Regions from separate parts of the Variovorax sp. 22077 genome, predicted to be linked through region 1. Evidence: predicted binding sites of a transcription regulator. Region 1 holds the regulator's gene; the other holds the start of a gene.

Region 1 (15,464 bases):
TCGGTGTCGTTCTACACGCCGGCCACGCAGCTGGCCATCACGCTCCTGCTGGCGCCGATCATCGTCGTCGGCCTCTGGCTGGGGGCGCCGGTGATGGCTGCGGTGGCCGTCATCGGCATCGGCCTGACCGCGATGATGTGGAAGCTGGTGGCCGAGCGCTCGCGCCAGCTCGAGGAGAACATCGGCCTGCGGCTCAACGAGCACCGCCTGCGCGAACAGGCCCTGGCCGGCCTGCGCGCCTCCGAGCAGGCGCAGGCCGAGCGGCTGCGCTTCTTCTCGGCCGCCAACCACGACCTGCGCCAGCCGGTGATGGCCATCGGCCTGCAGGCCGAGGTGCTGCGCCAGCAGCTGGACAGCGGCGCCGGCATCGAGGCGGTGCAGCGCACGGTGGGCTCCCTGGCCCGCGCCCAGCAGGCGCTGGAGGGGCTGACCAACCAGCTGCTGGAAATCGGCAGGATCGAGGCCGCGGTCGATCCGCTGCGCCCATCCAGCGTCGCGCTGGCGCCGCTGCTGCACGAACTGGCGCGGCAGGCGGGCGAGGGCCGGGTGCTGGTGCGCTGCCCGCCGGATGCCCTCGCCTGGAGCGACGCCGTCTCGCTGCGCCGCGTGCTCGCCAACCTGGTCGACAACGCGGTCAAGTTCACGCCACGAGGGCGCGTGCTGCTGGCGGTTCGGGAACGCAGCCGCGACACCGGCCGCGCCTGGCGCGTGGAGGTGCGCGACAGCGGCATCGGCATCGCGGCCGAGGCCCAGCAGCGCGTGTTCGACGACTTCGAGCAGATCGGCAACGTCGAACGCAACCTGCAGCGCGGCCACGGCCTGGGGCTGGCGATCGTTCGGCGGCTGGCCGCGCACCTGGGCATCGAGGTGACGCTGCGCTCGGCGCCCGGGCGGGGCTCGGTGTTCGGCTTCGAGCTGCCGGCCGCGCCCGAGGGAGCGGTGGCGGCCCCGTCGCCCAGCGTGCCAGACAACGACAGGGCCGATGCCGATGCGGCCAGCCCGCTGCGCCCCGGCCTCGCCGTGCTGGTGGTGGAAGACAACGCGGTGGTGGCCGACAGCCTCACCGCGCTGCTGCGGCAGTGGGAGGTCGAGCCGCGCGTCTACGCCAGCGCGGCCGAGGCGCTGGCGCTGGCCGACCTGCAAGCGCTCGACGCTGCCCTGTGCGACATCCGCCTGCCGGGCACGCTCGACGGCATCGCGCTGGCCGAGAGGCTGCAGCGGCAGAAGCCCTCGCTCACGATCGCGCTGATCTCGGCCGACATCAACGAGGCGACGCAGCGGCTGGCGGCCGAACGCGGCTGGCATGCGCTGCGTAAGCCGGTGCAGCCGCAGGAGCTGCAGCGCATGCTGCTGCGCGCACAGCAGCAACAGCAACAGCAGCTACCGCAACAGCAACGGGCGCACGGCTGAGGCCGCCGCAGCGGTGCGATCTGGCACAACGCGTGCTCCGTGCTTCGGGATATGCTCCGCGCACAGGCCGCCGCCCTGCCCCCGATGTCCACCGACATGCCCTCCCCCTCTCCTGCCGCCGGTACGCCCCGCCTGCGCTACGACCCGTTCGCGATCGCGCTGCACTGGCTGCTGGCTGTATTGATCGTCGGCTCCTTCGGCGTGGGGCTCTACATGACGGGGCTGCCGTTCTCGCCGCTGCGGCTGAAGGTCTATAACTGGCACAAGTGGGCGGGCGTGACCATCCTCGCGCTGTCGGCGCTGCGGCTGCTGTGGCGGCTCGGACACCGGCCGCCCGCGCTGCCGGCGGACATGCCGGGTCTGCAGAAGGCCGGCTCTCGGATCAGCCACACGCTGATGTACCTGCTGTTCTTCGCCGTGCCGCTGTCCGGATGGGCCTACAGCTCGGCCATGGGCATGCCGGTCTCGTGGTTCGGGGTGCTGGCGCTGCCCGACTTCATGGCCGCCGATCACGATCTTGCCGAGGCGGTGCTGCAGCCGCTGCATCGCAACTGCGCCTTCGCGCTCGCGGGCATCACGCTGCTGCACGTGGCGGCGGCGCTCAAGCACCACTGGATCGACCGCGACGGTCTGCTCAAACGGATGTGGCCGGGGCCACGACAGGAATCTGCCGGATCATGAACTCACTTCCTTCCCGCCTTCTTTGCCGCGGCCTTTCGCGGCTTCTTCCCCCGCTGCTGGCGCTTGTGGCGGCATTGCCGGCCGGCGCCGGCCCGGCCGCGCCCCCCGCCGCGAAGCTGGTCGCCGACAAGAGCCAGATCGTGTTCGTCACCAGGCAGATGGGCGTGCCCGTGGAAGGCAGCTTCAGGAAGTTCGACGCGCAGGTGGCCTTCGACCCGAAGAAGCCCGATGGCGGCAGCGTCGCGCTGCAGATCGACACCGCCAGCGCCGGTTTCGGCGTGCCGATGAGCGACGCCGAGTTGCCCAAGCAGCCCTGGTTCGACGCCGCGCACTTTCCGCAGGCGAGCTTTCAGTCGAGCGCCATCAAGGCGCTGGGCGAAGGCAGGTTCGAGATGGCGGGCAAGCTCACCATCAAGGGCGTTGCCAGGCAGGTGACGGTGCCGGTCAGCATCGCGCCGGCGCCGGGGAGCAACTACTCGGTGGCCACCGGAAGCCTTACGATCCAGCGGCTCGACTACAAGGTGGGCGAAGGCGAATGGACCGACACCTCGGTGGTCGGCAACGAGGTGCAGGTGCGCTTCAGGTTCACCCTCTCGGGGCTCGGGCCGCTGTGAAGCCGCAGCCCCTTCCTTCCTCGCGCGGACATTCCGGATTTCTTCTTTCCTCTCTTTCATGACTCAGGCAGACAACGCCATGAAAAAGCTCCTCCTCGCCACGGCCCTGTCGGCCGCCGCATTCACCGGCATCGCCAACGCACAACAACAAGTGCAGCTGCCATCGGAATTCGCGCCAGCCGCCGCCGCCAAGCCCGCGGGCGGTCCGGCCAGGAACGCCAACTACGTGATCGACCCGACCCACACCTTCGTCATGTACGAGATGGGCCACTACGGCACCACCACCAACCGCGGCCGCTTCAGCACCAAGGACGGCTCGGTGCAGATCGACGGCACCGGCACCAGCGGCAAGGTCGACATCACGATGGACATCAGCTCCATCAACACCGGCGTCGACCTGCTCAACCGACACGTGCAGAGCAAGGACTTCTTCAACGTGGCCGAGTTTCCGACCGGCCGCTTCGTGGCCGACCGCATCGACTTCTCCGGCGACAAGGTGGTCGACGTGCCCGGCAGGCTCACGCTGATGGGCCAGACCCGCCCGGTGACGCTGAAGGCCGTGCGCTTCAACTGCTACCTGAGCCCACTGATCAACCGCCAGGTGTGCGGCGGCGACTTCGAGACCACCGTGGAGCGCAGCGACTGGGGCATCACCTGGGGCCTGAACTTCGGCTTCGAGAACAAGGTGAAGCTGCTGGTGCAGGTCGAGGCGGTCAACGTGCAGTGACGGCCTCGCGCCGTACGAAGAAGCAGAACGAAAAGAAGGAGACACGGCCATGATCGACACCACCCTCGCCCTGCTCGGCATCGCCGGCGCCATGACCGTGGGCGCGATGAGCCCGGGCCCCAGCTTCGTGATGGTGGCACGCACCGCGGTGACCTCGCGCGCCGACGGCCTCGCCGCCGCGCTCGGCATGGGCGCGGGCGGGCTGGTGTTCGCGATCGCGGCGCTGGCGGGGCTGCAGGCGGCGTTCCTCGCGGTGCCGGCGCTCTACCTGGCGATCAAGGGGCTCGGCGGGGCGTACCTCGTGTACCTGGGCGTGCGCATCTGGCGCGGCGCGCGGCAGCCGCTGGCCGTGGCGCAGGAGGCCGGCGATCCGGCGCAGCGCCTGCAGGGACGCGGCAGGCGCACCTTCCTGCTGGGCCTGGCCACGCAGGTGAGCAACCCGAAGACGGCCGTGGTCTACGCGAGCATCTTCGCGGCCTTCCTGCCGCGCGAGGTGCCGCTGGTGCTGGCGCTCGCCGTGCCGGCGGTCATCTTCTGCATCGAGACGGGCTGGTACTCGATCGTGGCGCTGGCGCTCTCGTCGGCGGCGCCGCGTTCGGCCTACCTGCGCTACAAGGTCTGGATCGACCGGGCGGCAGGCGGCGTGATGGGACTGCTGGGCCTGCGGCTCGTGTGGTCGGCCGTGCGCGGCACCTGAGGCTGCGCGGCTACAGGAGGCTCTCCGGCGTCAGCGGGGCCAGTATCTCGAGCATGGTCCGGTCCCAGAAGCGGGAATCGGGCTCCTCGGTCAGCACCGTGAGCCTGCCGGCATCGTCGCTGACCCATTCGATGCGCGACTCGTTGCTGCCCTCGGCGAAGCGCAGCCTATAGGCGCCCTGCTGCTTGAGCACGTCGATGAGCTTCAGCGCCTGCTGGGCCATCTCGGGGCTGCGGATGAAAAGGCCGATCTCGGTGTTGTGCGTTTCCGAGCGCGGGTCGAAGTTCATCGAGCCGACGAACAGAATGCGCCGGTCGATCACCGCCGACTTGGCATGCAGCCTGCCCACCGAGGTGCCGAAGAGGCCCAGCCTCACGCTGCTGCGGGTGCGGTTGGTGCTCAGTTCGTAGAGGTCGGCGCCCAGCTTGAGCATGTCGGGCCGGTAGCGGCGGTAGGCGGTGTGCACCAGCGGCTCGTCGGTGGCGGCGAGCGAGTTGGTGACCACGCTGATCTTCACGTTGCGCCCTCGGATCTCGCGCATCACCTCCAGCCCCGAGGCGCCGGGGATCAGGTAGGGCGAGACGATCGTCACTTCCGAACGCGCGCGCCGCATCTGCTCGACCACGTTGTAGCGCACGCTGTCGACGTCCAGCAGCGGCACGCCGCCATACGAGGCGGTCTTGCCGATCACGCGCTCGGGCGAATCGGCATAGGCTTCGGCGGTGGTCCAGATCAGGCCGAGCTTGCCGGCGTCCAGGTCCTCGGCCATCGGGCTGTAGCCCAGCAGGTCGTTGGGCGCGGGCTTGGGCGGCGGGGGCGTGGTCTCGGGGCCGGTGGCGAGCTCGAAGCGCTGCTGCAGCTCCTCGCGCGAGAGGCTGCTGCCCACGACCGACTGGATCGGCCGCACGTAGACGCTGTTCCAGTACTGGTCGAACAGGCTGCCAAGGCGCGGGACCAGCGCGCCGGTGACGAAGGTGTCGAGGTCGATGAAGTTCTCGCCCGAGGTGCGCCTGAAGTACTGGTTGCCGATGTTGCGCCCGCCCGCCACCGCCATCGCGCCATCGGCGATGAACAGCTTGTTGTGCATGCGGCGGTTGACGCGGCTGAAGTCGAAGAGCGAGGCGGTGAAGCGCTTCAGCAGGCTGCCGCGGCCTGCCGGGAAGGGGTTGAACAGGCGCAGCTCCACGTTGGGCGTGGCGGCCAGGCCCAGCAGCAGCTCGTCCTCGCCGGAGGTATAGAGGTCGTCCATCAAGAGCCGCACGCGCACCCCGCGCTGGGCGGCGTCGCGCAGGGTGCGCAGCAGGTAGCGGCCGGTCTCGTCGTTCTCGATCTGGTAGTACTGCACGTCCAGCGTGCGCTGCGCGCGGCGCGCGAGCTGGATGCGGGTGTCGAAGGCGAAGTCGCCGCCGGGCATCAGGCGGAAGCCGCTCAGGTCGGGGTCGGGCTGGGAGGCCAGCGCGATCCTGCCGAGCGCCGTGTCGGCCGAGACGGCGATGGTCTTGGTGGGCGGGCGCGGGGCCTCGTCGGGCAGCGTGGCGCAGCCCGTGACAAGCAGCACGAGCAGGGCGAACACCGCAGCCACCGTCCAACGCCACGCAAGCCCATTCCAGGAACACCGCGGAACCGGCTCCGCCGGTCCGCAGGTGTTGCCCCCTGCAAGGGGGTTGGCGAAGCGACACGAAGTGCGCATAGCCTGGGGGTGTGCCAGTTACAAGGCTTTGCGCAGGTTGGCGGGCGCGATGCGCAGCGCCTCGCGGTACTTGGCGACGGTGCGGCGCGCGCACTCGATGCCCTGCTCCTTCAGCATCTCGGAGATCTGGCTGTCCGACAGCGGCTTCTTCACGCTCTCGGAGCCGACGAACTGCTTGATGAGCGCGCGCACCGCGGTGCTCGACGCGTTGCCTCCGGTCTCGGTGCCCAGCGCCGAGCCGAAGAAGTACTTGAGCTCGACCGTGCCGAAGGGCGTGGCCATGTACTTGGCGGTGGTCACGCGCGAGATGGTCGATTCGTGCAGGCCCAGCTCGTCGGCGATCTCGCGCAGCACCAGCGGGCGCATGGCGAGCTCGCCGTGCACGAAGTAGCTCTTCTGCCGCTCGACGATGGCGTTGCTCACGCGCAGGATGGTGTCGAAGCGCTGCTGGATGTTCTTGATGAACCAGCGCGCCTCCTGCAACCGCTGCGACAGCGCCTGGCTGCCCTCGCCCTTGTGCGACTTCAGCGCGCCGGCATAGATGTCGTGCACGCGCAGGCGCGGCATCACGTCGGGGTTGAGCATCACGCGGAACTTCACGTTGGTGCCGCGGCCGGTCTTGGTGACGATCACGTCGGGCACGATGACGTTGCGCTCCACGTCGACGAAGCGCCGGCCCGGCTTGGGCTCCAGCCGCGCGATGACCTGCAGCGCCGAGCGCACCAGCTCCTCGCTGCTGCGGGTGAGCGTGGCCAGACGCTTGAAGTCGCGGCGCGCGAGCAGCTCCATGGGCTGCTTGCAGATGGCCAGCGCCGTCTTGCGGACCAGTTCCTCTTCCTCGGTCTCGTCGTCGCTCGCCATGGCGCGCAGCTGGATGCTCAGGCATTCGCCGAGGTCGCGCGCGCCGACGCCGGCGGGCTCCAGGCTCTGCAGCAGGCCCAGCGCCACCTGGAAGTGGTGCACGAGGTCGTCGAATTCGTCGTTGTCGTCACCCGCCAGGCCCGAGGCCAGCGCGGGCAGCGAGTCTTCGAGGTAGCCATCCTCGTTGAGCGACTCGATGAGGAAGCGCAGCGCGGCGCTGTCGCTCTCGTTGAGCCGCAGGCTCAGTGCCTGGCGGTGCAGAAAGGACTGCAGCGACTCCTGGCTGCGCGCGAGCTCGGTGGCATCGGCGCGCTCGTCGTCGCCGGCGTTGTTCTGGCGCGCGGGCGCGTCGCTGCCCCATTCGCTGTCGTCGGGCGCCATGTCGACGGTGCCGTCGCCTTCCCAGTCGGGCTCGCGCTCGGCGATCTCGGCGGCGGGGCCGTCGGCGTCGGCGACTGCCGTGCCTTCCGTGGAAGAAGTCGCGCTGCTGCTGCTCGCGGCCGAGGGGGCGAAGTCGCCCTCGCCGTCGTTGCCATCGCCGCCGTCATCGCGAGGGACCGGCGCGTCGGCGGTGTCGAGCCCGAATTCCTCGCGCACGGCCTCCTCGGCGGTGCGCTCCAGGAACGGGTTCTCGTCGAGCATCTGCTCCACTTCCTGGCTCAGCTCGAGCGTGGAGAGTTGGAGCAGCCTGATCGACTGCTGCAGCTGCGGCGTGAGCGCCAGGTGCTGCGAAACGCGAAGGGACAACCCCTGCTTCATGAGAAGACGGCTCCCCCCGAGGCAGCACGCCGCGCGCCACGCCAGCTCCCTGCCGGGAGCGGACCGGCCGCTTCGGGCGGCCGTGCACACCAGCCCTCGCGAAGGGGCTCCACGCGCATGGCGATCACGCTTGCCGTTGACCCTCGCAACATGATCACATCCGGAAGTGCTCGCCCAGGTACACCCTGCGTACCTCGGCGTTGTCGACGATCTCCGAAGGCGTGCCTTGTGCCAGCACGTGCCCGTCGCTGATGATGAAAGCGTGGTCGCAGATGCCCAGCGTCTCGCGCACGTTGTGGTCGGTGATGAGCACGCCGATGCCGCGCTCCTTCAGGAAGCTGATGATGCGCTGGATCTCGATCACCGCGATCGGGTCGATGCCGGCGAAGGGCTCGTCCAGAAGAATGAAGCGCGGCTGCGTGGCCAGGGCGCGCGCGATCTCGACGCGGCGGCGCTCGCCGCCCGACAGCGCCATCGCGGGCGAATCGCGCAGATGGTCGACGCGCAGGTCGACCAGCAGGTCGGTCAGGCGCTCCTCGATGTGCTCCTTCGACAGGGGAACCAGCCTGCCTTTCGCGTCGGGCTCGCTCTGGAGCTCGAGCACGGCGCGCACGTTCTCCTCGACCGTGAGCTTGCGGAAGATCGAGGCTTCCTGCGGCAGGTAGCTCAGCCCCATGCGGGCGCGGCGGTGGATCGGCATGTGCGCGATCGGCTCGCCGTCGATGGAGATGTCGCCGGCGTCGGCGCGCACCAACCCCACGATCATGTAGAACGAGGTGGTCTTGCCCGCGCCATTCGGCCCGAGCAGCCCGACGACTTCGCCCTTCTGCACGTCGAGCGAGACGTCCTTCACGACGGTGCGGCTGCCGTAGCTCTTCTTCAGGCCGCGCGCGACCAAGCGGCTGCCCGGTGTGCCGCTGGCGTCCTGGGTTCCTGCGGATTCGATCACTTGCGCGTGTCTCCCTGGTCACTGAGCGTGGTGCTCGGGCGCAGGCCGGCGCCGGGAGCCGGGGTGGGCGCCGGCGCAGGGGCCTTGGCACCGCCGGCCGGAGCCGGAGCGCCCGGGGCCGGCGCGGTGGCGGCCTTGGGAGTGAGGATGGTCCGGACGCGGCCGCCAGGGGCCGAGGCGTTGACGGCGGTGTTCGGCGGCACGGTCGAGCCGTTGACGGTGTAGGTGTCGTTGCTCTGGTCGTAGACGATCAGCGCGCCCTGGCTCTCGTCGTTGGGCGTGGCGCCCAGCAGGCGGCGCATGACGGCGTTGCGGATGAACTTGACGTTGTCGGCGCGGCTGTCGTACTCGATGACTTCCGACTCGCCCTCGATCCACTCGTCGGGCGCATTGCGCTTCTGCTTGTAGTAGGCCCGCTTGCCGGGCGCCGCGGTGACCACGCCGTACTGGTAGCCCTCGGCGTCCTGGCGCACGTCCAGCCGCGCGCCGCGGATGATGATCGTGCCCTTCGTCACCAGAACGTTGCCGGTGAACACGCTGGTCTGCTTCAGGTCGTCGTAGCGCATCGCGTCCGACTCGATGTTCATCGGCTTGGAGCGGTCGGCGGTCTCGGCCACGGCGCCCGACGCGAGGCCTGCCAGCAACAGGGCGCCGACGGCCAGCCGGCCGATGCGACGCAGGAAGGAGGTGGTGGGGTGAGAGTGCAATGTCATAGAGGCACGAAACTTGCTCGGCATTGTATGCGGCTGCGTGCTCCTGCCCCGCCCGCACAGATGAAAAAGCCCGCCTAGGCGGGCTTGACTTTCTTCCCGGCTTCATGCCCGAACACGGCGGAACCGGCTTCACCGGGCCGCTGGTGTTGCCCCCTGCAAGGGGGAAGGCGCGCGCGACACGAAGTGCGCGAAGCCTGGGGGTCAGCCCTTCTTGGCCTCGCCGATGAGATAGTTCACGACCTGAAGCACCTTGGTCATGTTGCCGGCGGTCTCGCCGTCGACATACCAGCGGCCGGCCACGGCCATCGCCGGCACGCCCGCCACCTTGTAGGCGTCGGTCAGTTGCGAGGCGCGCTTGGCCTTGCTGGCCACGCCGAAGGAGGTGAAGGTTTCCTTGAACTTGGCGGCGTCCAGGCCGTTGGCGGTGGCCCAAGCGATGATGTTGGCGTCGCCGTTCACGTTCTGGCGCTGCGCGTGGATCGCGTTGAACACCTTCGGCTGGTACTCGTCGACCTTGCCCATGGCTTCGAGCGTGTAGTACAGGCGCTGCTTGGCCTCGACGTCGTTGCCCACGAAGGGAACGGGAATGCGGCGGAAGGAGACTTCCTTCGGGATCGTCTTGAGCCAGGCCTCCAGCGACGGCTCGAAGTCGTTGCAGTGCGGGCAGTTGTACGAGAAGAACTCGACCACCTCGACCTTGCCGGCGGGCGCGTCGACCGGCACGCGCTTGTCGAGCACCAGGTACTCGGAGCCGGCCTTGGGCACACGCGCCTGGGCGTGGGCCGGGTTGACGCCCAGGGACAGCAGCCCGAGCGAGGTTGCGGCCAGCGAAAAGTCACGACGTTTCATTGAAAGAGCTCTCCAGTTATTACGGCAGACTGAGCCGGCGCGCGGCGGGGAGTTCCCCCGCATCCGGCGCGCCCGAGGCTGTGGATGGTGGCGGCAAACGCCGCGCGGCGAAGTTTGGGGGCTATTCGTGTCGGTTGCCGGGCAGATGACGCCGGCTCAGCGCTGCACGCGGACCAGCGCCGAATCCATGCCGCCGCCGTCCAGCCGTTCCTTGAGGCGGTCGGCGTCGTCCTTCTTGTTGAAGGGGCCGGCGCGCACGCGATAGACGGTGCGGCCCGCCTGCTCGCGCTCTGTGACCTTGGCCTCGACGCCCATGAGCGACAGCTTGGCGCGCTGGGCCTCGGCATCCTCGGTGGTGCGGAAGGCGCCGGCCTGCACGAAGTACATGAAGGGATCGGGGCCGGAGCCGCTGCTGCCGGCGTTGCTGCCACTGCTGCTCGGCGCGGCCGACGCGGTGGTCGTGCTGCCGGAGCCGGAGACGCTGCCCGACCGGGCTCGGGCCAGGTCGCCCAGCGGATCGTTCGACGGCGGCAGGGCGTTGGCCTCGGCCGGCACCGGGGCGGTACGCGGCGGCTTGGGCGCCACCACCACGGGCACCGGCGGCGCGGTGCCGGGCGAGGCGCCGCCGGGAGCGGCGGCGGTGTTGCCGGTGGCGGGCTCGCCGGTGATCGGGTTGACCGGGCCTGCCGGGGCGGCCGGCGTCGCCGGCTTGGGCGCGCCGGCCTTGCCGGCCAGCGGCGCGTTCGGGTCCCAGTCGCGGTTCTTGCGGGCCTCGGCCTCGTCCTGCTCGGCGCCGCCGCGCTGCGTCTTGGTCACGAACGGGATCGGCACCTTGGTCACGTAGACCGCGATGCCCAGCGCGACGCCCAGGCCGAGCACCAGCCCGATGATCAGGCCGATGACGATGTTGCCGCGTTGACTTCTTGTCTTCTTCATGGTGAGGGGGTTCACATCTTGCTCGGTGCACTGACGCCGAGAATCGCGAGGCCATTGTGCAGCACCTGCGCGGTCGCGGCGACCAGCGCCAGGCGGGCCAGCTTCACCTTCTCGTCGTCGACCAGGATGCGTTCGGCGTCGTAGTAGCTGTGGTAGCTGGCGGCCAGTTCGCGCAGGTAGAAGGTCACGTCGTGCGGGGCGAAGTCCTTCGAGGCGGCCGTCAGCATGGCCGGGTACTTGGCCAGCAGCAGCATCAGCGCCTGGGCGGCCGGGCTTTCCAGCGGCGACAGGTCGACGTCCTTCAGCGATGTTGCGTCGCCGCCCCAGCCGGCCAGCACCGAGCAGATGCGCGCATGGGCGTACTGCACGTAGTAGACCGGGTTGTCGTTGTTCTTCGTCACCGCGAGGTCGACGTCGAAGGTGTACTCGGTGTCGGGCTTGCGGCTCAGCAGGAAGAACCGCACCGCGTCGGTGCTGGTCCACTCGATCAGGTCGCGCAGCGTGACGTAGCTGCCGGCGCGCTTGCTGATCTTGACCTCCTCGCCGCCCTTCATCACGCGCACCATGGTGTGCAGCACGTAGTCGGGGTAGCCCTCGGGGATGCCTTCGCCCACGGCCTGCAGGCCGGCGCGCACGCGGGCGATGGTGCCGTGGTGGTCGGTGCCCTGGATGTTGATGACCTTGTGGAAGCCGCGCTCCCACTTGGCGATGTGATAGGCGACGTCGGGCACGAAGTAGGTGTACGTGCCGTCCTGCTTCTTCATCACGCGGTCCTTGTCGTCGCCGTAGTCGGTCGACTTCAGCCACAGCGCGCCGTCCTGCTCGTAGGTCTTGCCGGCGGCCACGAGCTTGCGCACGGCGTCCTCGACGCGGCCGCTGGTGTAGAGGCTGGACTCGAGGTAGTACTGGTCGAAACGCACACGGAAGGCCTGCAGGTCCAGGTCCTGCTCGCGGCGCAGGTAGGCCACGGCGAACTCGCGGATGGCGTCGATGTCCTCGATGTCGCCGCTGGCGGTGACTTCGCGGTCTTCCGACTTGACGGTCTTCTTCGCCTTGAAGTCGGCCGCGATGTCGGCGATGTAGTCGCCGTTGTATGCAGCCGCCTTCTCGCCGCTGGGCCACTCGGGGTCGCCCGGCTTGAAGCCGCGCGCGCGCAGCTGCGTGCTGTTGGCCAGGGTCTGGATCTGCACGCCGGCGTCGTTGTAGTAGTACTCGCGCCAGACGCTCTCGCCCTGCGAGGCGCGCAGGTTGCAGATGGCATCACCCAGCGCCGCCTGGCGGCCATGGCCCACGTGCAGCGGGCCGGTCGGGTTGGCCGAGACGAACTCCACCAGCACCTTCTCGCCGGTGGCCGGCTGTTGGCCGAAAGTATTCCCGGCCGACAGCACCTCGCGCACGATCTGCTGCTTGGCAGCCGTCTTCAGGCGGATGTTGAGGAAGCCGGGCCCGGCGATCTCGATGGCGTCGACCCACTGGGCGAACGCGGGGGTCGCGAGCAGTGCGGCGCGCAGCTCCTCGCCCAGGTCGCGGGGCTTGCGCCCCAGCGGCTTGGCGAGCTGCATGGCTGCCGTGCAGGCGAAATCGCCGTGCGCGGCCATCTTGGGCGACTCGAACGCGGCCTTGGGGCCGGCGCCGGGCGAGAGGGATTCGAGCGTGTTCGCGAGCGCCGCGAGCAGCTCCTGTTTGACCAATAGCATCCTGAAATTTTACCGGGGGCAAACCCGGGATCAGTTGACGATGGTCATCCGATCGTTGACTTGCGCCGTTACGATGGTCGGCCCCGAGGCGGGGAACCTGTCACAACTCAACCTAGCGAGGACACATCACCATGAAGAAGCTCCTTTCCCTGCTTGCACTCGGTGCCTGCCTTTCCTTCGGTGCAGCACAGGCTCAAGACAAGGCCGCCGCGCCGGCCGCCGCACCCGCGGCAGCAGCCCCCGCCGCCGGCGCAAGCTGCGAAGCCAAGGCCGTGGACAAGAATGGCAAGGCCCTCGCCGGTGCCGCCAAGGCCAGCTCCATCAAGAAGTGCGAGAAGGAAGCCAAGGCCGCCGCCGCTCCCTCCTGCGAAGCCAAGGCCGTGGACAAGAACGGCAAGCCGCTGGCCGGCGCCGCCAAGAACAGCTTCGTCAAGAAGTGCACCGCCGACGCGGCGAAGGCCTGATCGGCACCGCGCTGGCTGCAAAGCCATGAAGGAAGGCCCGCGAAAGCGGGCCTTTTGCTTTGCGCGGCCGATCCCGGGCTACTTGCCGAAGCCGCGCGCCAGGAACACCGCCACCAGCGGGATCAGCGCGATCAGGTGCGCCTGGACCATCACCAGCTTGCGCGTCTTGACGATCTCGGCCTCGGGCGGCAGCTTGCCGGTGGCGCGCAGCGTCTTGCGCCAGCGGAAGTACGTGAGCGTCGGGAAGATCGACAGCACGCCCACGATGATGAAGAGCCCCAGCTTCACGTGCAGCAGCGGGTTGGTCCAGTACCAGGCCGTGCCCTTCACGCCCCACCAGGTGCGCGCGATGCCGGTGGCCAGCACCGCGATGGCCGCAATGCCGTAGACCATGTCGACCTTGGCCAGCCGCTCGACCACCGCCGCGTTGAGCCACTGCACGCGGCACAGCGCGGCCTCGCTGGAGATGAAGACGACCATCGTGAGGATGGCGAGCAGGTGAAGGTACGCAAGGATGGCTTCCAGGGTCATCGGTGGAGCTTTCAGGATGGCTCGCCCCCAAGGCTGCGCGCACTTCGTGTCGCTTCGCCACCCCCATCCGGGGGCGACACCCGAGGCCCGGCGAAGCCGGTTCCCCGTTGTTCCGCGAAGGACCTCGGCGGCTGTCAGCGTGGGGGGCGTATCAGCCGGATTTCAAATGTGAACAGATTGTGCAGCCGTTGGCTGAACTCAGGCCCTTCCGCCCCAGAAATCCGGGTTGCCGTACTGCTCCTTGAGGAAATCAAGCCACAGCCGCACCCGCAGCGGCATGTGCTTGGCGCCCGCGAACACCGCGTAGATGCCGTTGGGCGGCGCCGCGAATTCCTCCAGCAGCGGCACGAGCAGGCCGGCATCGATCTCGGCCTCGACCTCCCAGGTGCTGCGCCACGCGATGCCGTGGCCGGCGAGGCACCAGTCGTGCAGCACCTGGCCGTCGGAGCAGTCGAGCGGGCCGCTGGGACGCAGGTGGATCAGTTCCTGGTTGCCCTCCTCGTTGACGACGCGGAAGGCCCAGCCGCGCGTCTGCGAGGCGTCGCTCGACAGCGTGAGGCAGGCGAAGCGCGAGAGCTCGCCCGGATGCTTCGGCTTGCCGTGGCGGCGCACGAACTCCGGCGTGGCGACGCAGCGGCGGCGGTTGTCGGCGAGCCGCACGCTCACCAGCGACGAATCGGGCAGGTCGCCCACGCGCACCGCGCAGTCGAAGCTCTCGCCGGTGACGTCGACCACGCGGTCGCTGAGGTTCAGCGAGATCGTCACCTCGGGATGCAGCGCATGGAAGCGCGGCACCAGCGGCGCGACGTGGCGGCGGCCGAAGCCCGCGGGCGCCGTCACGCGCAGGTGGCCGCTGGCCTTGAGGCCGCCGGCGCTCACGCTGGCCTCGGCATTGGCGAACTCGGCCAGCAGGCGCTGGCAGTCTTCGAGGAAGGAGCTGCCTTCGTTCGTGAGCGTGATGCGGCGCGTGGTGCGCACCAGCAGCTTGACGCCCAGGCGCTCCTCCAGCGCATCGAGCCGGCGACCCATGATCGCGGGCGCCACGCCCTCGGCCTTGGCCGCGGCCGTGAGGCTGCCGCGCGTCGCGACCGAGACGAAGGATTCGAGTTGCTTCAGGCGGTCCATGGGGCGGGAACTATATCGCCCGCCACCCGGAGAGCGCCTGCCTATTCCGGCCGGACGCCCGCCTCGCGGACTGCCGCACCCCAGCGCGCATGCTCGGCCTTGATGTACTGCGCCGCCTGCTCCGGCGTGCCGCCCACGGGCGTGCTGCCCTCGGCCAGCAGCTGCGAGATGGTCGCGGGCTTGGCCAGCGCCTTGTCGACGGCGGCGCTGAGCTTCTTCACGATGTCGGCGCTGGTGCCGGCCGGGGCGACGAGCGCCTTCCAGTCCACCGCCTCGAAGCCCTTGTAGCTCTCGGCCACGGTGGGCACGTCGGGCATCACCGGCAGGCGCTTGGCCGAGGTGACGGCCAGCGCGCGCAGGCGCCCGCCCTTCACCATCGAGAGCGCGCCCTGCGGCGTGGCGAACATGTAGTCGGTCTGGCCGCCGAGCAGGTCGGTGATGGCAGGAGCCGCGCCCTTGTACGGCACGTTGAGCACCTTGAAGCCCGCGCGCTTGGCCAGCACCTCGCCGGCCATGTGGCCCAGCGTGCCGGTGCCAGCGAGCGCCTGCCGGATCTCGCCCGGCCGGGCCTTGGCGGCGGAAACCAGGTCGGCCAGCGTCTTGAACGGCGCGTCGGCGCGAACCACCAGCACCACGGGCTGCGAGGCCACGACCGACACCGGCACCAGGTCCTTCAATGCGTCGTAGGGCATCTTGGGAAACAGCGTCGGGTTGATCGCGAGGTTGGCCGTCTGGCCCAGGCCGATGGTGTAGCCGTCGGG
Region 2 (15,464 bases), on a different contig from region 1:
TGGGCGGGAATGATGCGAGGCAGCAGGTCGAACGGTATGAGCCGCTCGGTGCCGGAGCCGTCCTCGTCCTTGGCGCCGTACACCGCGAAGGTGATGCCGACCCGGCGGAAGATCATTTCCGCCTCTTCGCGTCGCGAACGCATCACCTCACCGGGTTGCTTCGCGAGCCATTGGTCGTAGCGCTTGTAATGCTGTCGAATCGCAGCTCCAGCGTAGGGAAGCTGCTCGTACATCTCGTCAAATTTGTGCATGGAACGACCAATCTCCTTGAGCTCGTAGCTTAGCAAGTTCAGGGCCAGTAGAACCCCTGATGCCAAGGCCGGAGACGGGCCGGATGATCTTTCCTCGCTCAGCCGGCGGAGCCCTCCTCGCTCCCCGCCTCGCTCGCTTCCTGCTTCTTGCGGGGCGACAGGAATCCCTTGATGCGCTCCCCGCTCTCGTCGCTGTAGAGGCTCGTCAGGAAGGACTCCCGTTCGGCCTCCAGCTGCTCGCGCCGGCTGCGTCCGCGCGCCGCATACACGAGCTGCTTGATGCGCGCCTGCACCTCGAACGGCCCGCGCGCAAGCTGCTGCGCCCAGGCGAGCGCGGCGGCACCGGCTTCCCCGTGCGGCACCACCTTGTTGACCACGCCCAGCTCATGCAACCGCCGGGCAGTGCACGGCGTGCCGTCGAGCAGCATTTCCAGCGCGGCCTGAGGCGGCAGAGCGCGGGCCAGCGAATCGGTGCCGCCGCCGTCGGGCGAGAGGCCGACGTTGATGTACGACATCGCGAACTTCGCGTCCTCGGCGGCCACGATGAGGTCGCAGGCCAGGCTCAGCGAGAAGCCGCCGCCCATCGCCGCCCCCTCGACCGCGGCGATCACGGGCTGCGGCGCCTCCTCGATCGCCATGAGCCATTCGTGCAGCGCGTCGATGTGGCCGCGCTGCTCGGCGGCCGGCAGCTTTCGCTGGCGGGCCAGCCGCCGCAGGTCGCCGCCTCCGCTGAAGTGATCGCCCTCGCCGCGCAGCACGATGGCGCGCACCGTGCGGAAGCCCGCGGTGGCGCGTATCGCCTTGGCCGCCGCACGGTAGACCGAGGGATTGATGGCGTTGCGCGCCTCCGGGTTACTGAGCGTCAGGATGAGCACCGGGCCTTCGCGGTGCATGTCGAGCCTGGCGCCCGACGCGGGCGCGGCGCTCGCGCTGGTGATGGCCGCAACCGCTGTCGTCATGAAACCCGCCCTGCGGTCACGCCCCGCTGCGAGCGTGGACGTTTGTACATGTTGCCCCCTTGTTGCCGAGTTGTAGCTACCCAGTAAAACGCAGGATTCTTCGGCTTGGATTCGTGAAAATGAATACCTTTAAGCTACTTTTGACAATTAATTCACAGTTTCAAGAGCCCGGGAGCTCCGAAGGGGGCAGGCGGTGCTGCCAGTACCGGGCACGCCGCTCCCGTTCGCAGGCGACGTCGGCAGGATGCAGGCTGCTCCAATGCGCGGCGCCGCAACGGGTGTTCTCGATCAGCCGCACGCCCCGGTCGAGGTAGCGCGCGACCACCTCCCGGGCCGGATGGCCGAAACGGTTGCGGTACCCCGCCTGCACGAGCACGATGCGCGGCCTGACCTGGTCGAGGAAAGCCTCCCCCGAGGAAGTCTTGCTCCCGTGATGCGGCGCCAGCAGCACGTCGGCATGCAGCAGCTGGGGCGTGCGCACGACCAGCGCCGCTTCCTGCAGCCGCTCGATATCGCCGGCCAGCAGTGCCGCCGCGCGTCCGTTGTCGACGCGCAGCACGCACGAAACCGCATTGGGCTTGCCGAAGCTGCGGTAATCGCTCTCGAAGGGATGCAGCACCTCGAAGCGCACGCCGTCCCAGCTCCACGACTGCCCTGCCTCGCAGCGCTTCGACGCACGCATCGCCTGCAGCGGGTGCGTGGCCTCGATGGAGCTCAGCAGCTCGGCCTCGGGCTGCATCGCGAGCACCGCGGGCGCGCCGCCGATGTGGTCGGCATCGCGATGGCTCACCACCAGCGTGTCGAGCCGCTCGCCGTAGGCCCGCAGCAGCGGCACCAGCACGCGGTGGCCCGCGTCGCTTTCGAGGCTGTAGCGCGGGCCGGCGTCGTAGAGCAGGCTGTGTGTGGCGGTGCGCACGAGCACCGCGTTGCCCTGGCCGATGTCTGCGGCGAGCAGCTCGAACTCGCCCACAGCAGGCCGGGGCGCCTGCCACAGCAGCACCGGCAGGAGCAGAGGAACGCCAAGGCTGCGCAGCGACCACGGCAGCCGCATCGCCAGCAACACGCCGCCGCCCACGCCGCAGGCAGCCATCCACAGCGGAGGCGCTGCCATCGACAGCGTGGCATGCGGCAGGCCGGCCAGCCATTGCAGCAGGAGTGCGAGCGCATGCACGGCCCAGGCAGCAGCGTCCCACAGGTGCGGCACCGCCACGCCGAGCATCGCCAGCGGCGTGATCACGAGCGTGACCCAGGGAATCGCCACCGCATTGGCCACCAACCCGATCAGCGACACCTGCTGGAACAGCAGCAGGCTCAGCGGCGTGATGGCCAGCGTGATGGTCCATTGCTCGCGGAAGAAGCGCAGCAGCCGAGCGGCCCCGGCGGCCTGCTGCTCGCCCGGCATTCCGGCGTCCGTCGCGAAGAGCACGCCCACCGCGACGAAGCTCAGCCAGAAGCCAGCCTGCATCAGGGCCCACGGATCGAGCGCGACCACCACGGCGGCGGTCAGCAGCCAAACGTTAGGCCATGGCCAGCGCCGACCGGTGAGACGCAGCAGCGCGACCGTCGCGAGCATCCAGACCGTGCGCTGCGACGGCACACCCCAGCCGCTGAAGAGCGCATAGAGTGCGGCCAGCAGCACGCCGCCGACCAGCGCCGCCTGCTGGGCGGGCAGCCTCAGCATCAGCCTTGCGCTGCGGCGCCAGAGCAGGCCGACCACGTGCGCAGCGAGCCAGGCGAACATCGTGACGTGCAGGCCCGAGATCGACATCAGGTGCGCCACGCCCGTGGCACGGAACACGTCCCAGCCGGCGCGGTCGATGGCGTTCTGGTCGCCGGTGACGAGGGCCGCGATCACGCCTGCGCGGGCGCGGTCGGGCACGCGCTCGAAGATCGCATCGCGCACGGCCTCGCGGGCCCGCTCGATGGGGTGGCGCCAGGTGGAGTCGACCAGCACCGGCGCCACGTCGCGCGTGCCGCTGCGCACATGGCCGCTGGCATGCAGGCCCTGCTCCCACATCCAGAGTTCGCCGTCGAAGCCATGCGGGTTGCGGTTGCCGTGCGGCGCCTTCAGGCGCACCGTCAGGCTCCAGCGCTCGCCCGCATGGAGCAAGGCGACGTCGGCGACGGCCCGGGGTGCGCGGCTCCAGAGGCTGGAGCCCTCGGCATACCAGCCGAGCGCGATGCGATCGGGGACGACGGGCAGGCCCCGCATGCCGGCATCGGCCCAACGGGCGGATTCGACATCCAGCGTGAAGCGCGTGCCGGCCTCGTTGCGCTGGGGCATCTCGGACACGACCCCCGTGACGCGCAGGTCCTGCCCTTCGAGCGCAGGGGCCAGTGCGCCTGCGGCGTAGGCCACGGCACGCCACCCCGCGAGCCCCGCGCCGGCCATCGCCCCGCAGGCCAGGGCGATGAGCAGAAGCGCCCTTCCCGGCAGCAGCCGCCAACACATTCCGGCCGTTGCGGCCCATAGCAAACCGGCATAGACCCATGCCGGCCACAGCACCGGTTGCTGCAGTTGCAAGGCCGCTCCCAACAGCGAACCGCCCAGCGCCGCGAATGCGCCGGCAGCGCCCACGGCCCGGCGTGACGCGCGATTCCGCGTCATCAGACAACTCCCGAACCCATGATGCAAACCCTCCCCGAACCCGCGCTCAATGGCGCGTTAATTGCTAAGCATCTCGGCTAGTATGCGTCTCACCAGAGACATCTTCTCGATGCAATCTGCCAGCACAGCACAAAAAAACGCATGTCCATTCACGCCGCTCTACACCACGTCACCCACTACAAGTACGACCGCCTGGTGCAGCTGGGCCCGCAGGTCGTGCGCTTGCGGCCCGCGCCGCATTGCCGCAGCAACGTCATCTCGTATTCGCTGCGGGTCGAGCCGGCCGAACACTTCGTCAACTGGATGCAGGACCCGTTCGCCAACTACCAGGCGCGGCTCGTGTTTCCAGAGAAGACGCGCGAGTTCAAGGTCACCGTCGACCTCGTGGTCGAGATGGCGGTCTACAACCCCTTCGACTTCTTCCTCGAGCCGCAGGCCGAGAACTTTCCCTTCAAGTACACGCCCTCGCAGGCCGAGGAACTGGCTCCCTACCTCGTGGCCGACCCGGTCACGCCGCTGCTGCAGGCCTACCTCGACAAGATCGACCGCAAGGAGCAGCGCACCATCGACTTCCTGGTCGGGCTGAACCAGCAGGTCCAGAAGGACGTCAACTACCTCATCCGCATGGAGCCCGGCGTGCAGACGCCGGAAGAAACGCTCACCAACGGCAGCGGCTCCTGCCGCGACTCGGGCTGGCTGCTGGTGCAGCTGCTGCGCCACTGCGGGCTGGCCGCACGCTTCGTCTCGGGCTACCTGATCCAGCTCACGCCCGACGTGAAGGCGCTCGACGGCCCGAGCGGCACCACGGTCGACTTCACCGACCTGCACGCCTGGTGCGAGGTGTTCCTGCCCGGCGCGGGATGGATCGGCCTCGACGCCACCTCGGGCCTGCTGGCCGGCGAGGGCCACATCCCCCTGGCCTGCACGCCCACGCCCTCGAGCGCCGCGCCCATCGAGGGCGGCGTCGACGAATCCGAGGTCGAGTTCAGCCATGACATGAAGGTCACGCGCATCTACGAATCGCCGCGCGTCACCAAGCCCTACACCGAAGACCAGTGGGCCGACGTGCTCGCGCTGGGCGAGGCAGTGGATGCCCGCCTGAAGGCCGGCGACGTGCGCCTGACCATGGGCGGCGAGCCCACCTACGTGGCCACCACCGACCGCGACGCGCCCGAATGGAACACCGACGCGCTCGGCCCCACCAAGCGCGGCTACGCCACCGAGCTCGTGCACAAGCTGCGCGCCGAATACGGCAAGGGCGGCTTCCTGCACTTCGGCCAGGGCAAGTGGTACCCGGGCGAACAGCTGCCGCGCTGGGCGCTGTCGATCTTCTGGCGCGCCGACGGCCAGCCGCTTTGGCACGACCCCGACCTGTTCGCCGACGAGCGCTTTCCCACGCACTACACGAGCGAGGACGCGCGCCGCTTCACCAACCTGCTCGCGCAGAAGCTCGGCCTGACCGAGCGCTACATCCAGCCAGGCTACGAGGACATCTACTACTACCTCTGGCGCGAACGCCGCCTGCCGGTGAACGTCGACCCCTTCGACTCCAAGCTCGACGACGAGCTGGAGCGCATGCGCCTGCGCCGCGTGTTCACGCAGAAGCTCGACGCGGTGATCGGCTACATGCTGCCGCTGGAACCCGGCAACGCGAACCGCGACGCCCCCGCGCTCGAAGGCCCGGCCTGGAAGACCGGCCCGTGGTTCCTGCGCGACGACCGGCTCTACCTCATTCCGGGCGACTCGCCCATGGGCTACCGCCTGCCGCTCGACTCGCAACCGTGGGCCAGCAAGGGCGACTACCCCTACATGATCGAGCGCGACCCGAACGCGCAGCGCGGCGCGCTGCCGAGCGGGGCCGACTACCAGGCGCGCTACGCCATGGCCGCGGGCGATGCCGGCGGCGCCGCGACGGGGCTGGGTGCCGTTCCCTATACCTTCGGCGCTCCGCCCGCCGTGCCCTCTTCGCTGCGCATGCAGACGCCGGGCGCCGCGAGCGACGGCGAAGGCCATGGCGTGGACGACAACGACACCGCCAACTCCGTCGATCCGACGGTCAACCGCCAGCCACGGCGCGGCGAATCCGCCCACTGGATCACCCGCACCGCGCTGTGCGTCGAAGTGCGCGACCCGCGCCGCGCGAACGGCCCCGCCGCCGAGAAGAAGGGCAGCGCCTCGGGCGTGCTCTACGTCTTCATGCCGCCGCTTGCGCGCCTGGAGGACTACCTCGACCTCGTCGCCGCCGTGGAAGCCACCGCGCGCGACCTGGGCGTGCGCATCGTGATGGAAGGCTATCCGCCGCCGCGCGATCCGCGCCTGAAGCTGCTGCAGGTCACGCCCGACCCGGGCGTGATCGAGGTCAACATCCATCCGGCCCACAACTGGAAGGAACTGGTCGACCACACCGAGTTCCTCTACAACGCCGCCTTCGAAACCCGCCTGTCGGCCGAGAAGTTCATGACCGACGGCCGCCACACCGGCACCGGCGGCGGCAACCACTTCGTGCTGGGCGGCGCGACGCCGGCCGACAGCCCCTTCCTGCGCCGGCCCGAGCTGCTGGCCAGCCTGCTGCTGTACTGGCACAACCATCCATCGCTGAGCTACCTGTTCTCGGGCATGTTCATCGGCCCGACGAGCCAGGCGCCGCGCGTGGACGAGGCGCGCAACGACCAGGTCTACGAGCTGGAGATCGCGCTGAAGGAGATCGCGAAGAACCGCGAGATCTACGGCCAGAACATGCCGGCCTGGCTGGTCGACCGCACGCTGCGCAACATCCTGATCGACGTCACGGGCAACACGCACCGCAGCGAGTTCTGCATCGACAAGCTCTACTCGCCCGACTCCAGCACCGGCCGCCTCGGCCTTCTGGAACTGCGCGCCTTCGAGATGCCGCCGCACGCGCGCATGAGCATCGCGCAGCAGCTGCTGATCCGCGCGCTGGTGGCCCGCTTCTGGGACGAGCCCTACAAGGCGCCCGTCACCCGCTGGGGCACCGAGCTGCACGACCGCTTCCTGCTGCCGACCTTCGTGAAGATGGACTTCGACGACGTCATCAGCGAGATGCGCCAGGCCGGCTTCGCCTTCGATCCCGACTGGTTCGCGCCGCACTTCGAGTTCCGCTTCCCGCTGGTGGGCCAGGTTCAGGCGATGGGCGTGGAGCTGTCGCTGCGCAATGCGCTCGAGCCCTGGCACGTGATGGGCGAGGAAGGCGCGGTCGGCGGCACGGTGCGCTATGTGGATTCGTCGCTGGAGCGCATCGAAGTGCGCGTGACCGGCCTCAACGAGAGCCGCCACGTCGTCACCGTCAACGGCAAGGTGCTGCCGCTGCAGCCCACGGGCGTGACCGGCGAATTCGTTGCCGGCGTGCGCTACAAGGCCTGGAACCCGCCTTCGTCGCTGCACCCGAGCATCAAGGCCCATGCACCGCTGACCTTCGACCTGGTCGACACCTGGATGAAGCGCTCGCTGGGCGGCTGCCAGTACTTCGTGGCCCACCCGGGCGGGCGCAACTACGAGACCTTCCCGGTCAATGCCTACGAGGCCGAAAGCCGCCGCCATTCGCGCTTCACCCGCACCGGCCACACTCCCGGCCTGCTGCGCACGCCGCCGGCCACCATCGAGCTGCCGGGCAGCCGCGAATTCCCGTTCACGCTCGATCTGCGGCGCTGAGGGGACATCCGTCACACTGCCCGAACGGCCCCCCGTGACGGCAGTGTGACAATTACCCCCCTGTGGAACCTTTGAACGAATCCCTGTTCGACGCCCAGGCACTGGAGTTTCCGGCGGCCCTGGCGTCGGCGCTCGCCCCGCCCGCCCTGCCCGGCCATTTCGACGAAATGCGCGGGCTGGCCACGCCGGCGGCGCCGCTCCGGCCGGCGCCCGGGCCTTCGACAACGGCCCCAGCCCCGGCCGCCCCGCAGCTCTACGATGCCGCGGCGGGCCAGTCGCAGTCCCAATCCCAGGCACAGCCCAATCCCCAGCCCCCTTCGCAGTCACCCACGCAGTCACCCACGCAGTCGCCCTCCCAGCCGACCACCCAGTCGCAATCCCAGGCGCAGACACAGGTCTCCGGCGAGCCACCGCCGCTCACCCCGGCCTGGAACGCCTTCTTCGAGCAGCTGGGCCCGGGCGGCTTCAACGACCTGCCCCGTCGCGCGGCCAGCCTGGAGCGGCAGATCCGCGACAACGGCGTCACCTACAACGTGTACGCAGACGCCAACGGCCCGCAGCGGCCCTGGTCGCTCGACCTGTTCCCGCTGATCGTCTCGCCGGAGAGCTGGAGCCGGATCGAGGCCGGCGTGCTGCAGCGCGTGCGCGTGCTCGACCGCGTGATGGCCGACGCCTACGGCCCGCAGCAGCTGCTGGCCGAGGGCCTCATTCCCCCCGCGCTGGTACGCGGCCACCCCGGCTACCTGCGCGCGCTGCACGGCGTGAAGCCGCCGGGCGACACCTGGCTGCACATCGCCGCCTTCGACCTGGCGCGCGGCCCCGACGGCAACTGGTGGGTCGTCTCCCAGCGCACGCAGGCGCCCTCGGGCCTGGGCTACCTGCTGGAGAACCGCCTCGCCATCACGCGGCAGTTTCCGCAGGCCTTCGAGGCGCTGCACGTGCAGCGGCTGGCCGCCACCTACAGCGCCATGATGGAAGGCCTGCAGCGCATGTGCCCGGCCGGCGTGCCGCCGCACATCGCGCTGCTCACGCCGGGCCCGTACAACGAGACCTACTTCGAGCACGCCTACCTCGCGCGCTACCTCGGCGTCACGCTGGTCGAGGGCAGCGACCTCACGGTGCGCGACCAGCGGCTCTACCTGAAGACGCTGCAGGGCCTGCGCCCGGTGCACGGCCTCATCAAGCGGCTGGACGACCAGTTCCTCGACCCGCTGGAGCTGCGCCCCGACTCCACGCTCGGCGTGCCCGGCCTGCTGCAGGCCATCCGCGCCGGCAACGTGCTGGTGGCCAACATGCCGGGCTCGGCCTTCCTCGAATCGCCCGCGCTGCTGGGCTTCCTGCCCGGGCTGGCGCGCCGGCTGATCGGCGAGAAGCTCATGCTCCCCGCCCTGCCCACCTGGTGGTGCGGCGAGCGCGCCGCGCTCGAATCGGTGCTGCCGCAGCTGGGCGACTGCGCCATCAAGCCCACCTACCCCGGCTTCGACGGCCGCGCGAGCTTCGACGCCGTGCTCGGCAGCCACCTCGGCCGGCGCGAGCTCGACGAATGGGCCGGCCGCATCGTGCGCGAGGGCGACGTCCACACCGTGCAGGGCTACATGCCGCTGTCGCAGATGCCCACCTGGGCCAACGACCTCGGCCCGGGCCACATCGCGCCGCGCGCGGTGATGCTGCGCGTGTTCGCGGTGAGCGATGGCGCGCAGTCGTGGCGCGTGCTGCCCGGCGGCCTGGCGCGGCTCACCGAGCCCGACGCGCAGTTCGCCTCGATGCAGCGCGGCGGCAGCAGTGCCGACGTGTGGGTGCAGACGCACGGCGAGGTCGACCGAACCACGCTGCTGCAGCCGCACAGCACGCCGGCGTCGCTCGCGCGGCATCGCGCGCCGGTCACCAGCCGCGCGGCCGAGAACATGTTCTGGCTGGGCCGCTACACCGAGCGTGCCGAGAACGCGGTGCGCCTGGCCCGCCTCACGCTGAGCCTGCTGGGCAGCGAAGACCAGTCCTCACGCCCGCTGCTCGAATGGCTGCACCGCATGGCGCTGCGCAATGCGCTGGTGCCCGCCGGCGTGCCGAGCGCGCCGCAGTCGCGACGCGTGTTCGAGCGCGCGCTCATCGCCGAATTGGGCGACGTGGCGCGCGGCGGCAGCGTGGGCTTCAGCCTGCGCTGCATCCGACAGGCCGCGGCCGCGGTGCGCGAGCGGCTCTCGCAGGACACCTGGAACCAGATCGTGCGCACCGAGGCCGACTTCCTGCGCCGCTGCGCCGAGCAGGCCGACGAAGGCAGCTTCGCCGCCAGCGCTGCGCTGCGCGCCCTCGAATCCGCCAGCAACGCCCTCGCCGCCATGACCGGCGCGCAGACCGACCGCATGACGCGCGACGACGCCTGGCGACTCCTGTCCATCGGCCGCCACATCGAGCGGCTGGGCTTCCTCGCGAATGCGCTGGAGGCCGGCTTCGACAACGGCGCGGTGCACGAGGTGAGCGGCTTCGAGGCCATGGTGGCCCTCTTCGACAGCACCATCACCTTCCACGCCCGCTACCAGCAGCGCCGCGACGTCGCCACCATGGTCGACCTGCTGGTGCTCGACGCCGAGAACCCGCGCTCGCTGGCCTGGGTCACGCAGACCCTGCGCGGGCGCATCGCGCGGCTGGCCGGCAGCGCGCCGGGCAAGCTGACGGCCCTTTCGTACGAGCTGCCCGATCCGTCCGGCTGGACGCTCGAGCACCTCTGCGCCGCCGGGCCCGACGCCGACTACCCGGAGCTCGTGAAGCTGCTCGCCGGCTGCGAGACGGCGGCCTACCACGTGTCCGACGCCATCGGCACGCGCTACTTCACGCTGACCTCCGAGTCGCTGCGCTCGGTCGGCGCCTGAACAGGTACTCCCCCATGCTTCGCGCACTTCGTGTCGCTACGCACACCCCCTCGCCGGGGGCAACGCCTGCGGCCCGGCAAAGCCGGTTCCGCGGCGTTCCACAATAAGTTCAAGGAGAACCACCGCCATGCCTCGCCATATCACCATCAACCGCCGCTTCGCACTCGCCACCGCGAGCGTCTTCGCGGCCCTGGCCATCGCCGGCTGCGGCAAGCAGGAGCCCGCATCGGCGCCGGCCGCTGCCGCGGCACCGCCGGCAGCAGCGCGCGTGCTGGTGGTGGGCACCGACGCCGCCTACACGCCCTTCGAGTCGCAGAACGACCGGGGAGAGATCGTGGGCTTCGACATCGAGGTGGTGAAGGCGGTCGCGCAGAAAGCCGGCTTCGAGGTGAAGTTCGTCAACACGCCATGGGAAGGCATCTTCAACTCGCTCGCCCAGGGCGACCGCGACCTGCTGGTGTCGGCCATCACCATCACCGACGAGCGCCGCCAGACGATGGACTTCTCGCAGCCCTACTTCGACGCGCGCCAGCTCATCGCCGTGCGCAACGACGCGCCCATCAACAGCTTCGAGGACCTCAAGCCCCTGAAGGTCGGCGTGCAGAACGGCACCACCGGCGACGAGGTGGTGGGCAAGCTGCTGGGCAAATCGAGCACCGCCATCAAGCGCTTCGAGTCGACGCCGCTGGCGCTCAAGGAACTGGAAGCCGGCGGCGTGCAGGCCGTGGTGGCCGACAACGGCGTGGTGGTGCACTACCTCGCCAACAACACCGCCGGCGGCTTCAAGACGGTGAGCGACACCAGCTTCCCGGTCGAGAAGTACGGCATCGCCGTGAAGAAGGGCAACGCCGAGTTGCTCGCCAAGATCAACCAGGGCCTGGAGGCGATCCGCGCCGACGGCACCTACGCGAAGATCTACGCCTCGTACTTCGGCGCAGAGTCGAAGTAGGCGGCCAGAGCGACGCACTCACCCGACTGGCTTCGCCATGCTGCTGCACGTCACCCACGAAACACGCTACGAATACTCGCCGCCGGTCGAGACGGCGCAGCATCTCGCGCACCTGAAGCCGCTGGTCACAGGCTCGCAGAAGCTCGTGAGCCACAAGCTCTCCATCGAGCCCGCGCCGGCACAGCGCAGCGAGCAGGCCGACCTGTACGGCAACGCGCGTGCCTTCTTCGCGCTCGAGGCCACGCACGACCGGCTGGTGGTCACGGCCGAGAGCGTGGTCGAGACCTCGCAGCCCGTGCTCTCGCCCGCCGTGGCGCGCGACCTGCCCTGGGAGGCCGTGCGAGAGCGCTTCCGCTTCCGCAAGGACGCCACCTTCGACGCGGCGTCGGAGTTCGTCTTTCCCTCGCCCTACGTGCCGCGCCACGACGACTTCGCCGCCTATGCCCGCGCCAGCTTCGTGCCCGGGCGCGCCGCCTTCGACGTGGCGATGGACCTCACCACGCGCATCTACGAAGACTTCATCTACGACGCCGACAGCACCGAGATCAACACCCCCGCCGTCGAGGCCCTCGCGCAGCGCAAGGGCGTGTGCCAGGACTTCGCCCACATCATGATCGCGTGCTTCCGCACCATGGGCCTGCCCGCACGCTACGTCAGCGGCTACCTGCTGACGCAGCCGCCGCCCGGCCAGCCCCGACTGGTGGGCGCCGACGCCTCGCATGCCTGGGTGTCGGTGTACCTGCCCGGCGAGGACGACGGCACCGGCGGCAGCCCCGGCGACTGGGTCGACTTCGACCCCACCAACGGCCGACAGCCCGGCGAGGACTACGTCACGCTGGCCATCGGCCGCGACTACTCCGACGTCTCGCCGATGCGCGGCGTACTGCATGGCGGCGCAAGGCACACGCTGAGCGTCGGCGTGACCGTGCAGCCGGTGGGGGAAGTGGTCGAGGGCCTGCCGCAAACACAGACACAATCGCCTTCCCAAGACAAGGAGTCCCAATGAGCGTCTACGACAAACTTTCCAGCCTCGGCATCACCCTTCCGCCCGTCGCCGCACCCGCCGCCGCATACGTGCCCTTCGTGCAGACCGGCAACCTCGTGTTCCTCTCGGGCCACATCGCCAAGAAGGACGGCAAGGTCTGGACCGGCCAGCTCGGCGCCAACATCAGCACCGAGGAAGGCAAGCAGGCCGCACGCGCCATCGCCATCGACCTGCTGGGCACGCTGCACGCGGCCGTGGGCGACCTGAACAAGGTCAAGCGCATCGTCAAGGTGATGAGCCTGGTCAACTCGGTCGGCACCTTCACCGAGCAGCACCTCGTGACCAACGGCGCAAGCGAGTTCTTCGCCGAAGTCTTCGGCCCCGAGAAGGGCGCGCATGCGCGCAGCGCCTTCGGCGTGGCACAGATTCCGCTGGGCGCCTGCGTGGAGATCGAGCTGATCGCCGAGATCGGCTGAAGCTCGCACATCCGCGCACATCCACGCGCGCACCCGCAACCGGCCGCATCCGCGGCACCCCATGCAAGAGGCCTGACGGCGATGGCCGTCGGGCCTTTTCTCTTCCGGGCCCTCACGCATGTCCAGACACGTTCCGCCACCGCCCGCCCCAGAGAGCGCCCTGCGCGCGCTCGAAGCCAAGCTCGGCGCTGCCTTGCCGCCGGTTCTCAGGGCCTGCTTTGCGACGAGCAACGGCGGCAGGTTCGGCGATCCGCGCAATCGCGACTGCGAATGGCAGCTCCACCCCGTGTTCGACGCCACCGACCGCAAGCAGATGAAGCGCACCGGCGAGGACATCGTCCACTACACGAAGCTGGCGCTGAAGGACGAGCGCTTTCCGCGCCATGGCATCAGCATCGCGCACGACTACACGCTGGCGCGCCAGCTGCTGGTGCTGCGCGACGAGGCAAGCGGTGCCATCTCCGACCAGGTCTTCCTGTTCGACGCCTTCACCGGCCAGTGGTGTGCGCCCTACGCCGCCGACCTGCAGGCGGCCATCGACCAGGACCGCATTCCCGAAGCCGTGCAGCCCGACCCCGCACGAGCGCTGCCCGTGTTCCGCTACTACGCCGACCCGTTCGAATCGGGCGTGATGCGCGTTTCGAGCGAAACCTGCGAGTGCTGCGGCAAGGCCACCGGCTACATCTACGGCGGCAGCTTCTACGCCGTCGGCAGCGAATCGCACTTCTGCCCATGGTGCATCGCCGACGGCTCGGCGGCGGCGAAGTTCGACGGCGAATTCAACGACGCAGCCGGCGTGGGCATGGGCGAGGTCGAGCTGCCCTCGCCCATCATCGAGGAGGTGTCGCAGCGCACGCCCAGCTTCTTCAGCTGGCAGCAGGAGCAATGGTGGGCGCACTGCAACGACGCGGCCCGCTTCCTCGGCGAGATCGAGCATGTCGACCGGACGCTGCTCGCATCGGAAAATGCCGCCGACTTCGTGCGCGAGACATGCGAGGCGGTTCGCCTGGAACCCGGCGAAGGCTGGCAGTCGCTGCTGGACACGCCCTCGGGTGAGCGCAGCTTCGCGGTGTTCGTCTTCGGCTGCCTGCACTGCGGCAAGCTCGGCGGCTACGTCGACCACAGCTGACGCAGCCAGCGCTGCCAGCTCTGTCAGCGCAAGAACGCCGCGCCTGTCTCGCCACGGCGATGCGTCTCGACGACGGGACGCAGGCCGGCATGCGCGTCGCCCACCACCGCGCCGATGCCCGCGCCCGGCAACGCCTCGTCCTTCAGGTCGTTCCAGCCGCGCTCACACGGCGGCGGCTGCGACTTCGAGCTGGGCGAGCCGCCGCGCCATGCGGCCGACGAAGTTCTGCGTCACATGCGGCAGCACGCGCTGCGACGGCACCACGATGCCGACCTGCAGCTGGTCGAGCGCCGGCAGCTCGAAGGGCCGCCAGATCAGGTCGCCGCGCTTCAAGTCCTCGATGAAGGCGATCTTCGAGAAGCACGAGATGCCCTTGCCGGCCATGATGAGCCGCTTGAGCATCGGCGTCGAGTTGCAGGTGGCGGCCGGCTCCATGTCGTCCCAGAACGATGCGAACTCGGGCGACAGCGCGGCGCTGATCACCGGGTGCGAACTGGAGCGCAGGAACGGATAGCGCGCGCATTCCTTGAGCGAAACGCTCGCGTGTTTGGCCAGCGGGTGGCCCGGGGCCATCACCAGCCCGATGGGCAGCTTCGCCAGCGCCACCGCCGCCACGCCGCCCGGCAGCCGGCTCACGAAGGTCATGCCCACGTCCACCTGGCCCGACATCACCATCTGCGGCACGTCCATGGGCTGCACCGCGGTGATGGTGTATGTGACGGCGGGGAACACCTGCAGGAAGTCTTCCACCGCCGAGGGCAGCAGCTCCTCGAAGAACGAATCCATCGCCGCCACCTTCACGTGGCCGGTGCGCTCGCCCTTGAGCGCATCGAGCTCGGTGCGCATCACCTGGTACTGGTGCAGCGTCTCCTGCGCGTGCTTGAGCAGGCGCTCGCCGGCCGCATTCAGCCGCAGGCCGTTGGGCATGCGGTCGAACAGCTCGACGCCGAGCTCGTCCTCCAGCTTGTGGATCTGCCGGTTGACCGCGCTGGCGGCCACGTAGAGCCGTTCCGAAGCCTTGCGCACCGAACCGCAGCTCGCCACCTCGATGAAGTACTTGAGGATGCTGGCGTGCATCAGCCGGTCCTCCCACGCATGCGCATGCGCATACGCATGCGCGTGGCCCGGGGCTCATCCGGCCAGCCGCGCGCCCTCCTTTGCGATGGCGGGGTGGTCGCAGGCCACGGGGCCGGCGTCCGCCGCGCCGCCGGGCGAGCCCAGCCCGCTGACCTCGGCGGCGAAGAAGTCGCGGTTGATGGCCGCGAAATGTGCCATTTCGGGCGGCAGCCGAAGGTCTTCGTAGATCGCCTGCGTGGGGCAGGCCGACACGCAAATGCCGCAGTCGATGCATTCATCCGGGTGAATGTACAGAGTGCGCGCGCCTTCGTAGATGCAATCGACAGGACAGCACTTGACGCAGGCGCCGTCCTTGATGTCGATGCAGGCACCGGTGATGACGTGGGGCATGGCATGCACCTTCGCTGGCGGGCCGGTCTAGCGGCCCAGCCACTGCGGCTTGCGCTTCTGCTGGAAGGCCAGCACACCCTCGTCGGCGTCCTGCGACTGCAGCG

The links. The regulator sigma-54, encoded in region 1, starts transcription at its own class of promoters, with help from an activator protein. The targets are predictions, from matches to a motif close to TGGCANGNAANCTGCTTT.
Region 2: the regulator sigma-54 is predicted to act here: its motif matches at 3,869-3,886, upstream of ACTJLF_RS25940 (transglutaminase family protein).

Annotation. Positions count from the first base shown of each region.
Region 1 is NZ_JBQEQC010000009.1:60,355-75,818, forward strand. It holds gene ACTJLF_RS14865 (ATP-binding response regulator) at 1-1,410, shown strand, start outside; gene ACTJLF_RS14870 (cytochrome b) at 1,507-2,091, shown strand; gene ACTJLF_RS14875 (YceI family protein) at 2,088-2,705, shown strand; gene ACTJLF_RS14880 (YceI family protein) at 2,785-3,432, shown strand; gene ACTJLF_RS14885 (LysE family translocator) at 3,482-4,129, shown strand; gene ACTJLF_RS14890 (phospholipase D family protein) at 4,140-5,702, opposite strand; gene rpoN (RNA polymerase factor sigma-54) at 5,838-7,439, opposite strand; gene lptB (LPS export ABC transporter ATP-binding protein) at 7,594-8,388, opposite strand; gene lptA (lipopolysaccharide transport periplasmic protein LptA) at 8,385-9,101, opposite strand; gene ACTJLF_RS14910 (thiol:disulfide interchange protein DsbA/DsbL) at 9,303-9,950, opposite strand; gene ACTJLF_RS14915 (SPOR domain-containing protein) at 10,107-10,886, opposite strand; gene argS (arginine--tRNA ligase) at 10,898-12,583, opposite strand; gene ACTJLF_RS14925 (hypothetical protein) at 12,715-13,047, shown strand; gene ACTJLF_RS14930 (DUF2214 family protein) at 13,126-13,578, opposite strand; gene ACTJLF_RS14935 (LysR family transcriptional regulator) at 13,777-14,703, opposite strand; gene ACTJLF_RS14940 (Bug family tripartite tricarboxylate transporter substrate binding protein) at 14,745-15,464, opposite strand, start outside.
Region 2 is NZ_JBQEQC010000021.1:66,483-81,946, reverse strand. It holds gene ACTJLF_RS25955 (circularly permuted type 2 ATP-grasp protein) at 1-251, opposite strand, end outside; gene ACTJLF_RS25950 (oxepin-CoA hydrolase, alternative type) at 350-1,210, opposite strand; gene ACTJLF_RS25945 (DNA internalization-related competence protein ComEC/Rec2) at 1,371-3,818, opposite strand; gene ACTJLF_RS25940 (transglutaminase family protein) at 3,960-7,487, shown strand; gene ACTJLF_RS25935 (circularly permuted type 2 ATP-grasp protein) at 7,550-10,354, shown strand; gene ACTJLF_RS25930 (basic amino acid ABC transporter substrate-binding protein) at 10,482-11,303, shown strand; gene ACTJLF_RS25925 (transglutaminase family protein) at 11,341-12,309, shown strand; gene ACTJLF_RS25920 (RidA family protein) at 12,306-12,764, shown strand; gene ACTJLF_RS25915 (CbrC family protein) at 12,883-13,893, shown strand; gene ACTJLF_RS25910 (LysR family transcriptional regulator) at 14,056-14,970, opposite strand; gene fdxA (ferredoxin) at 15,025-15,360, opposite strand; gene ACTJLF_RS25900 (enoyl-CoA hydratase-related protein) at 15,388-15,464, opposite strand, start outside.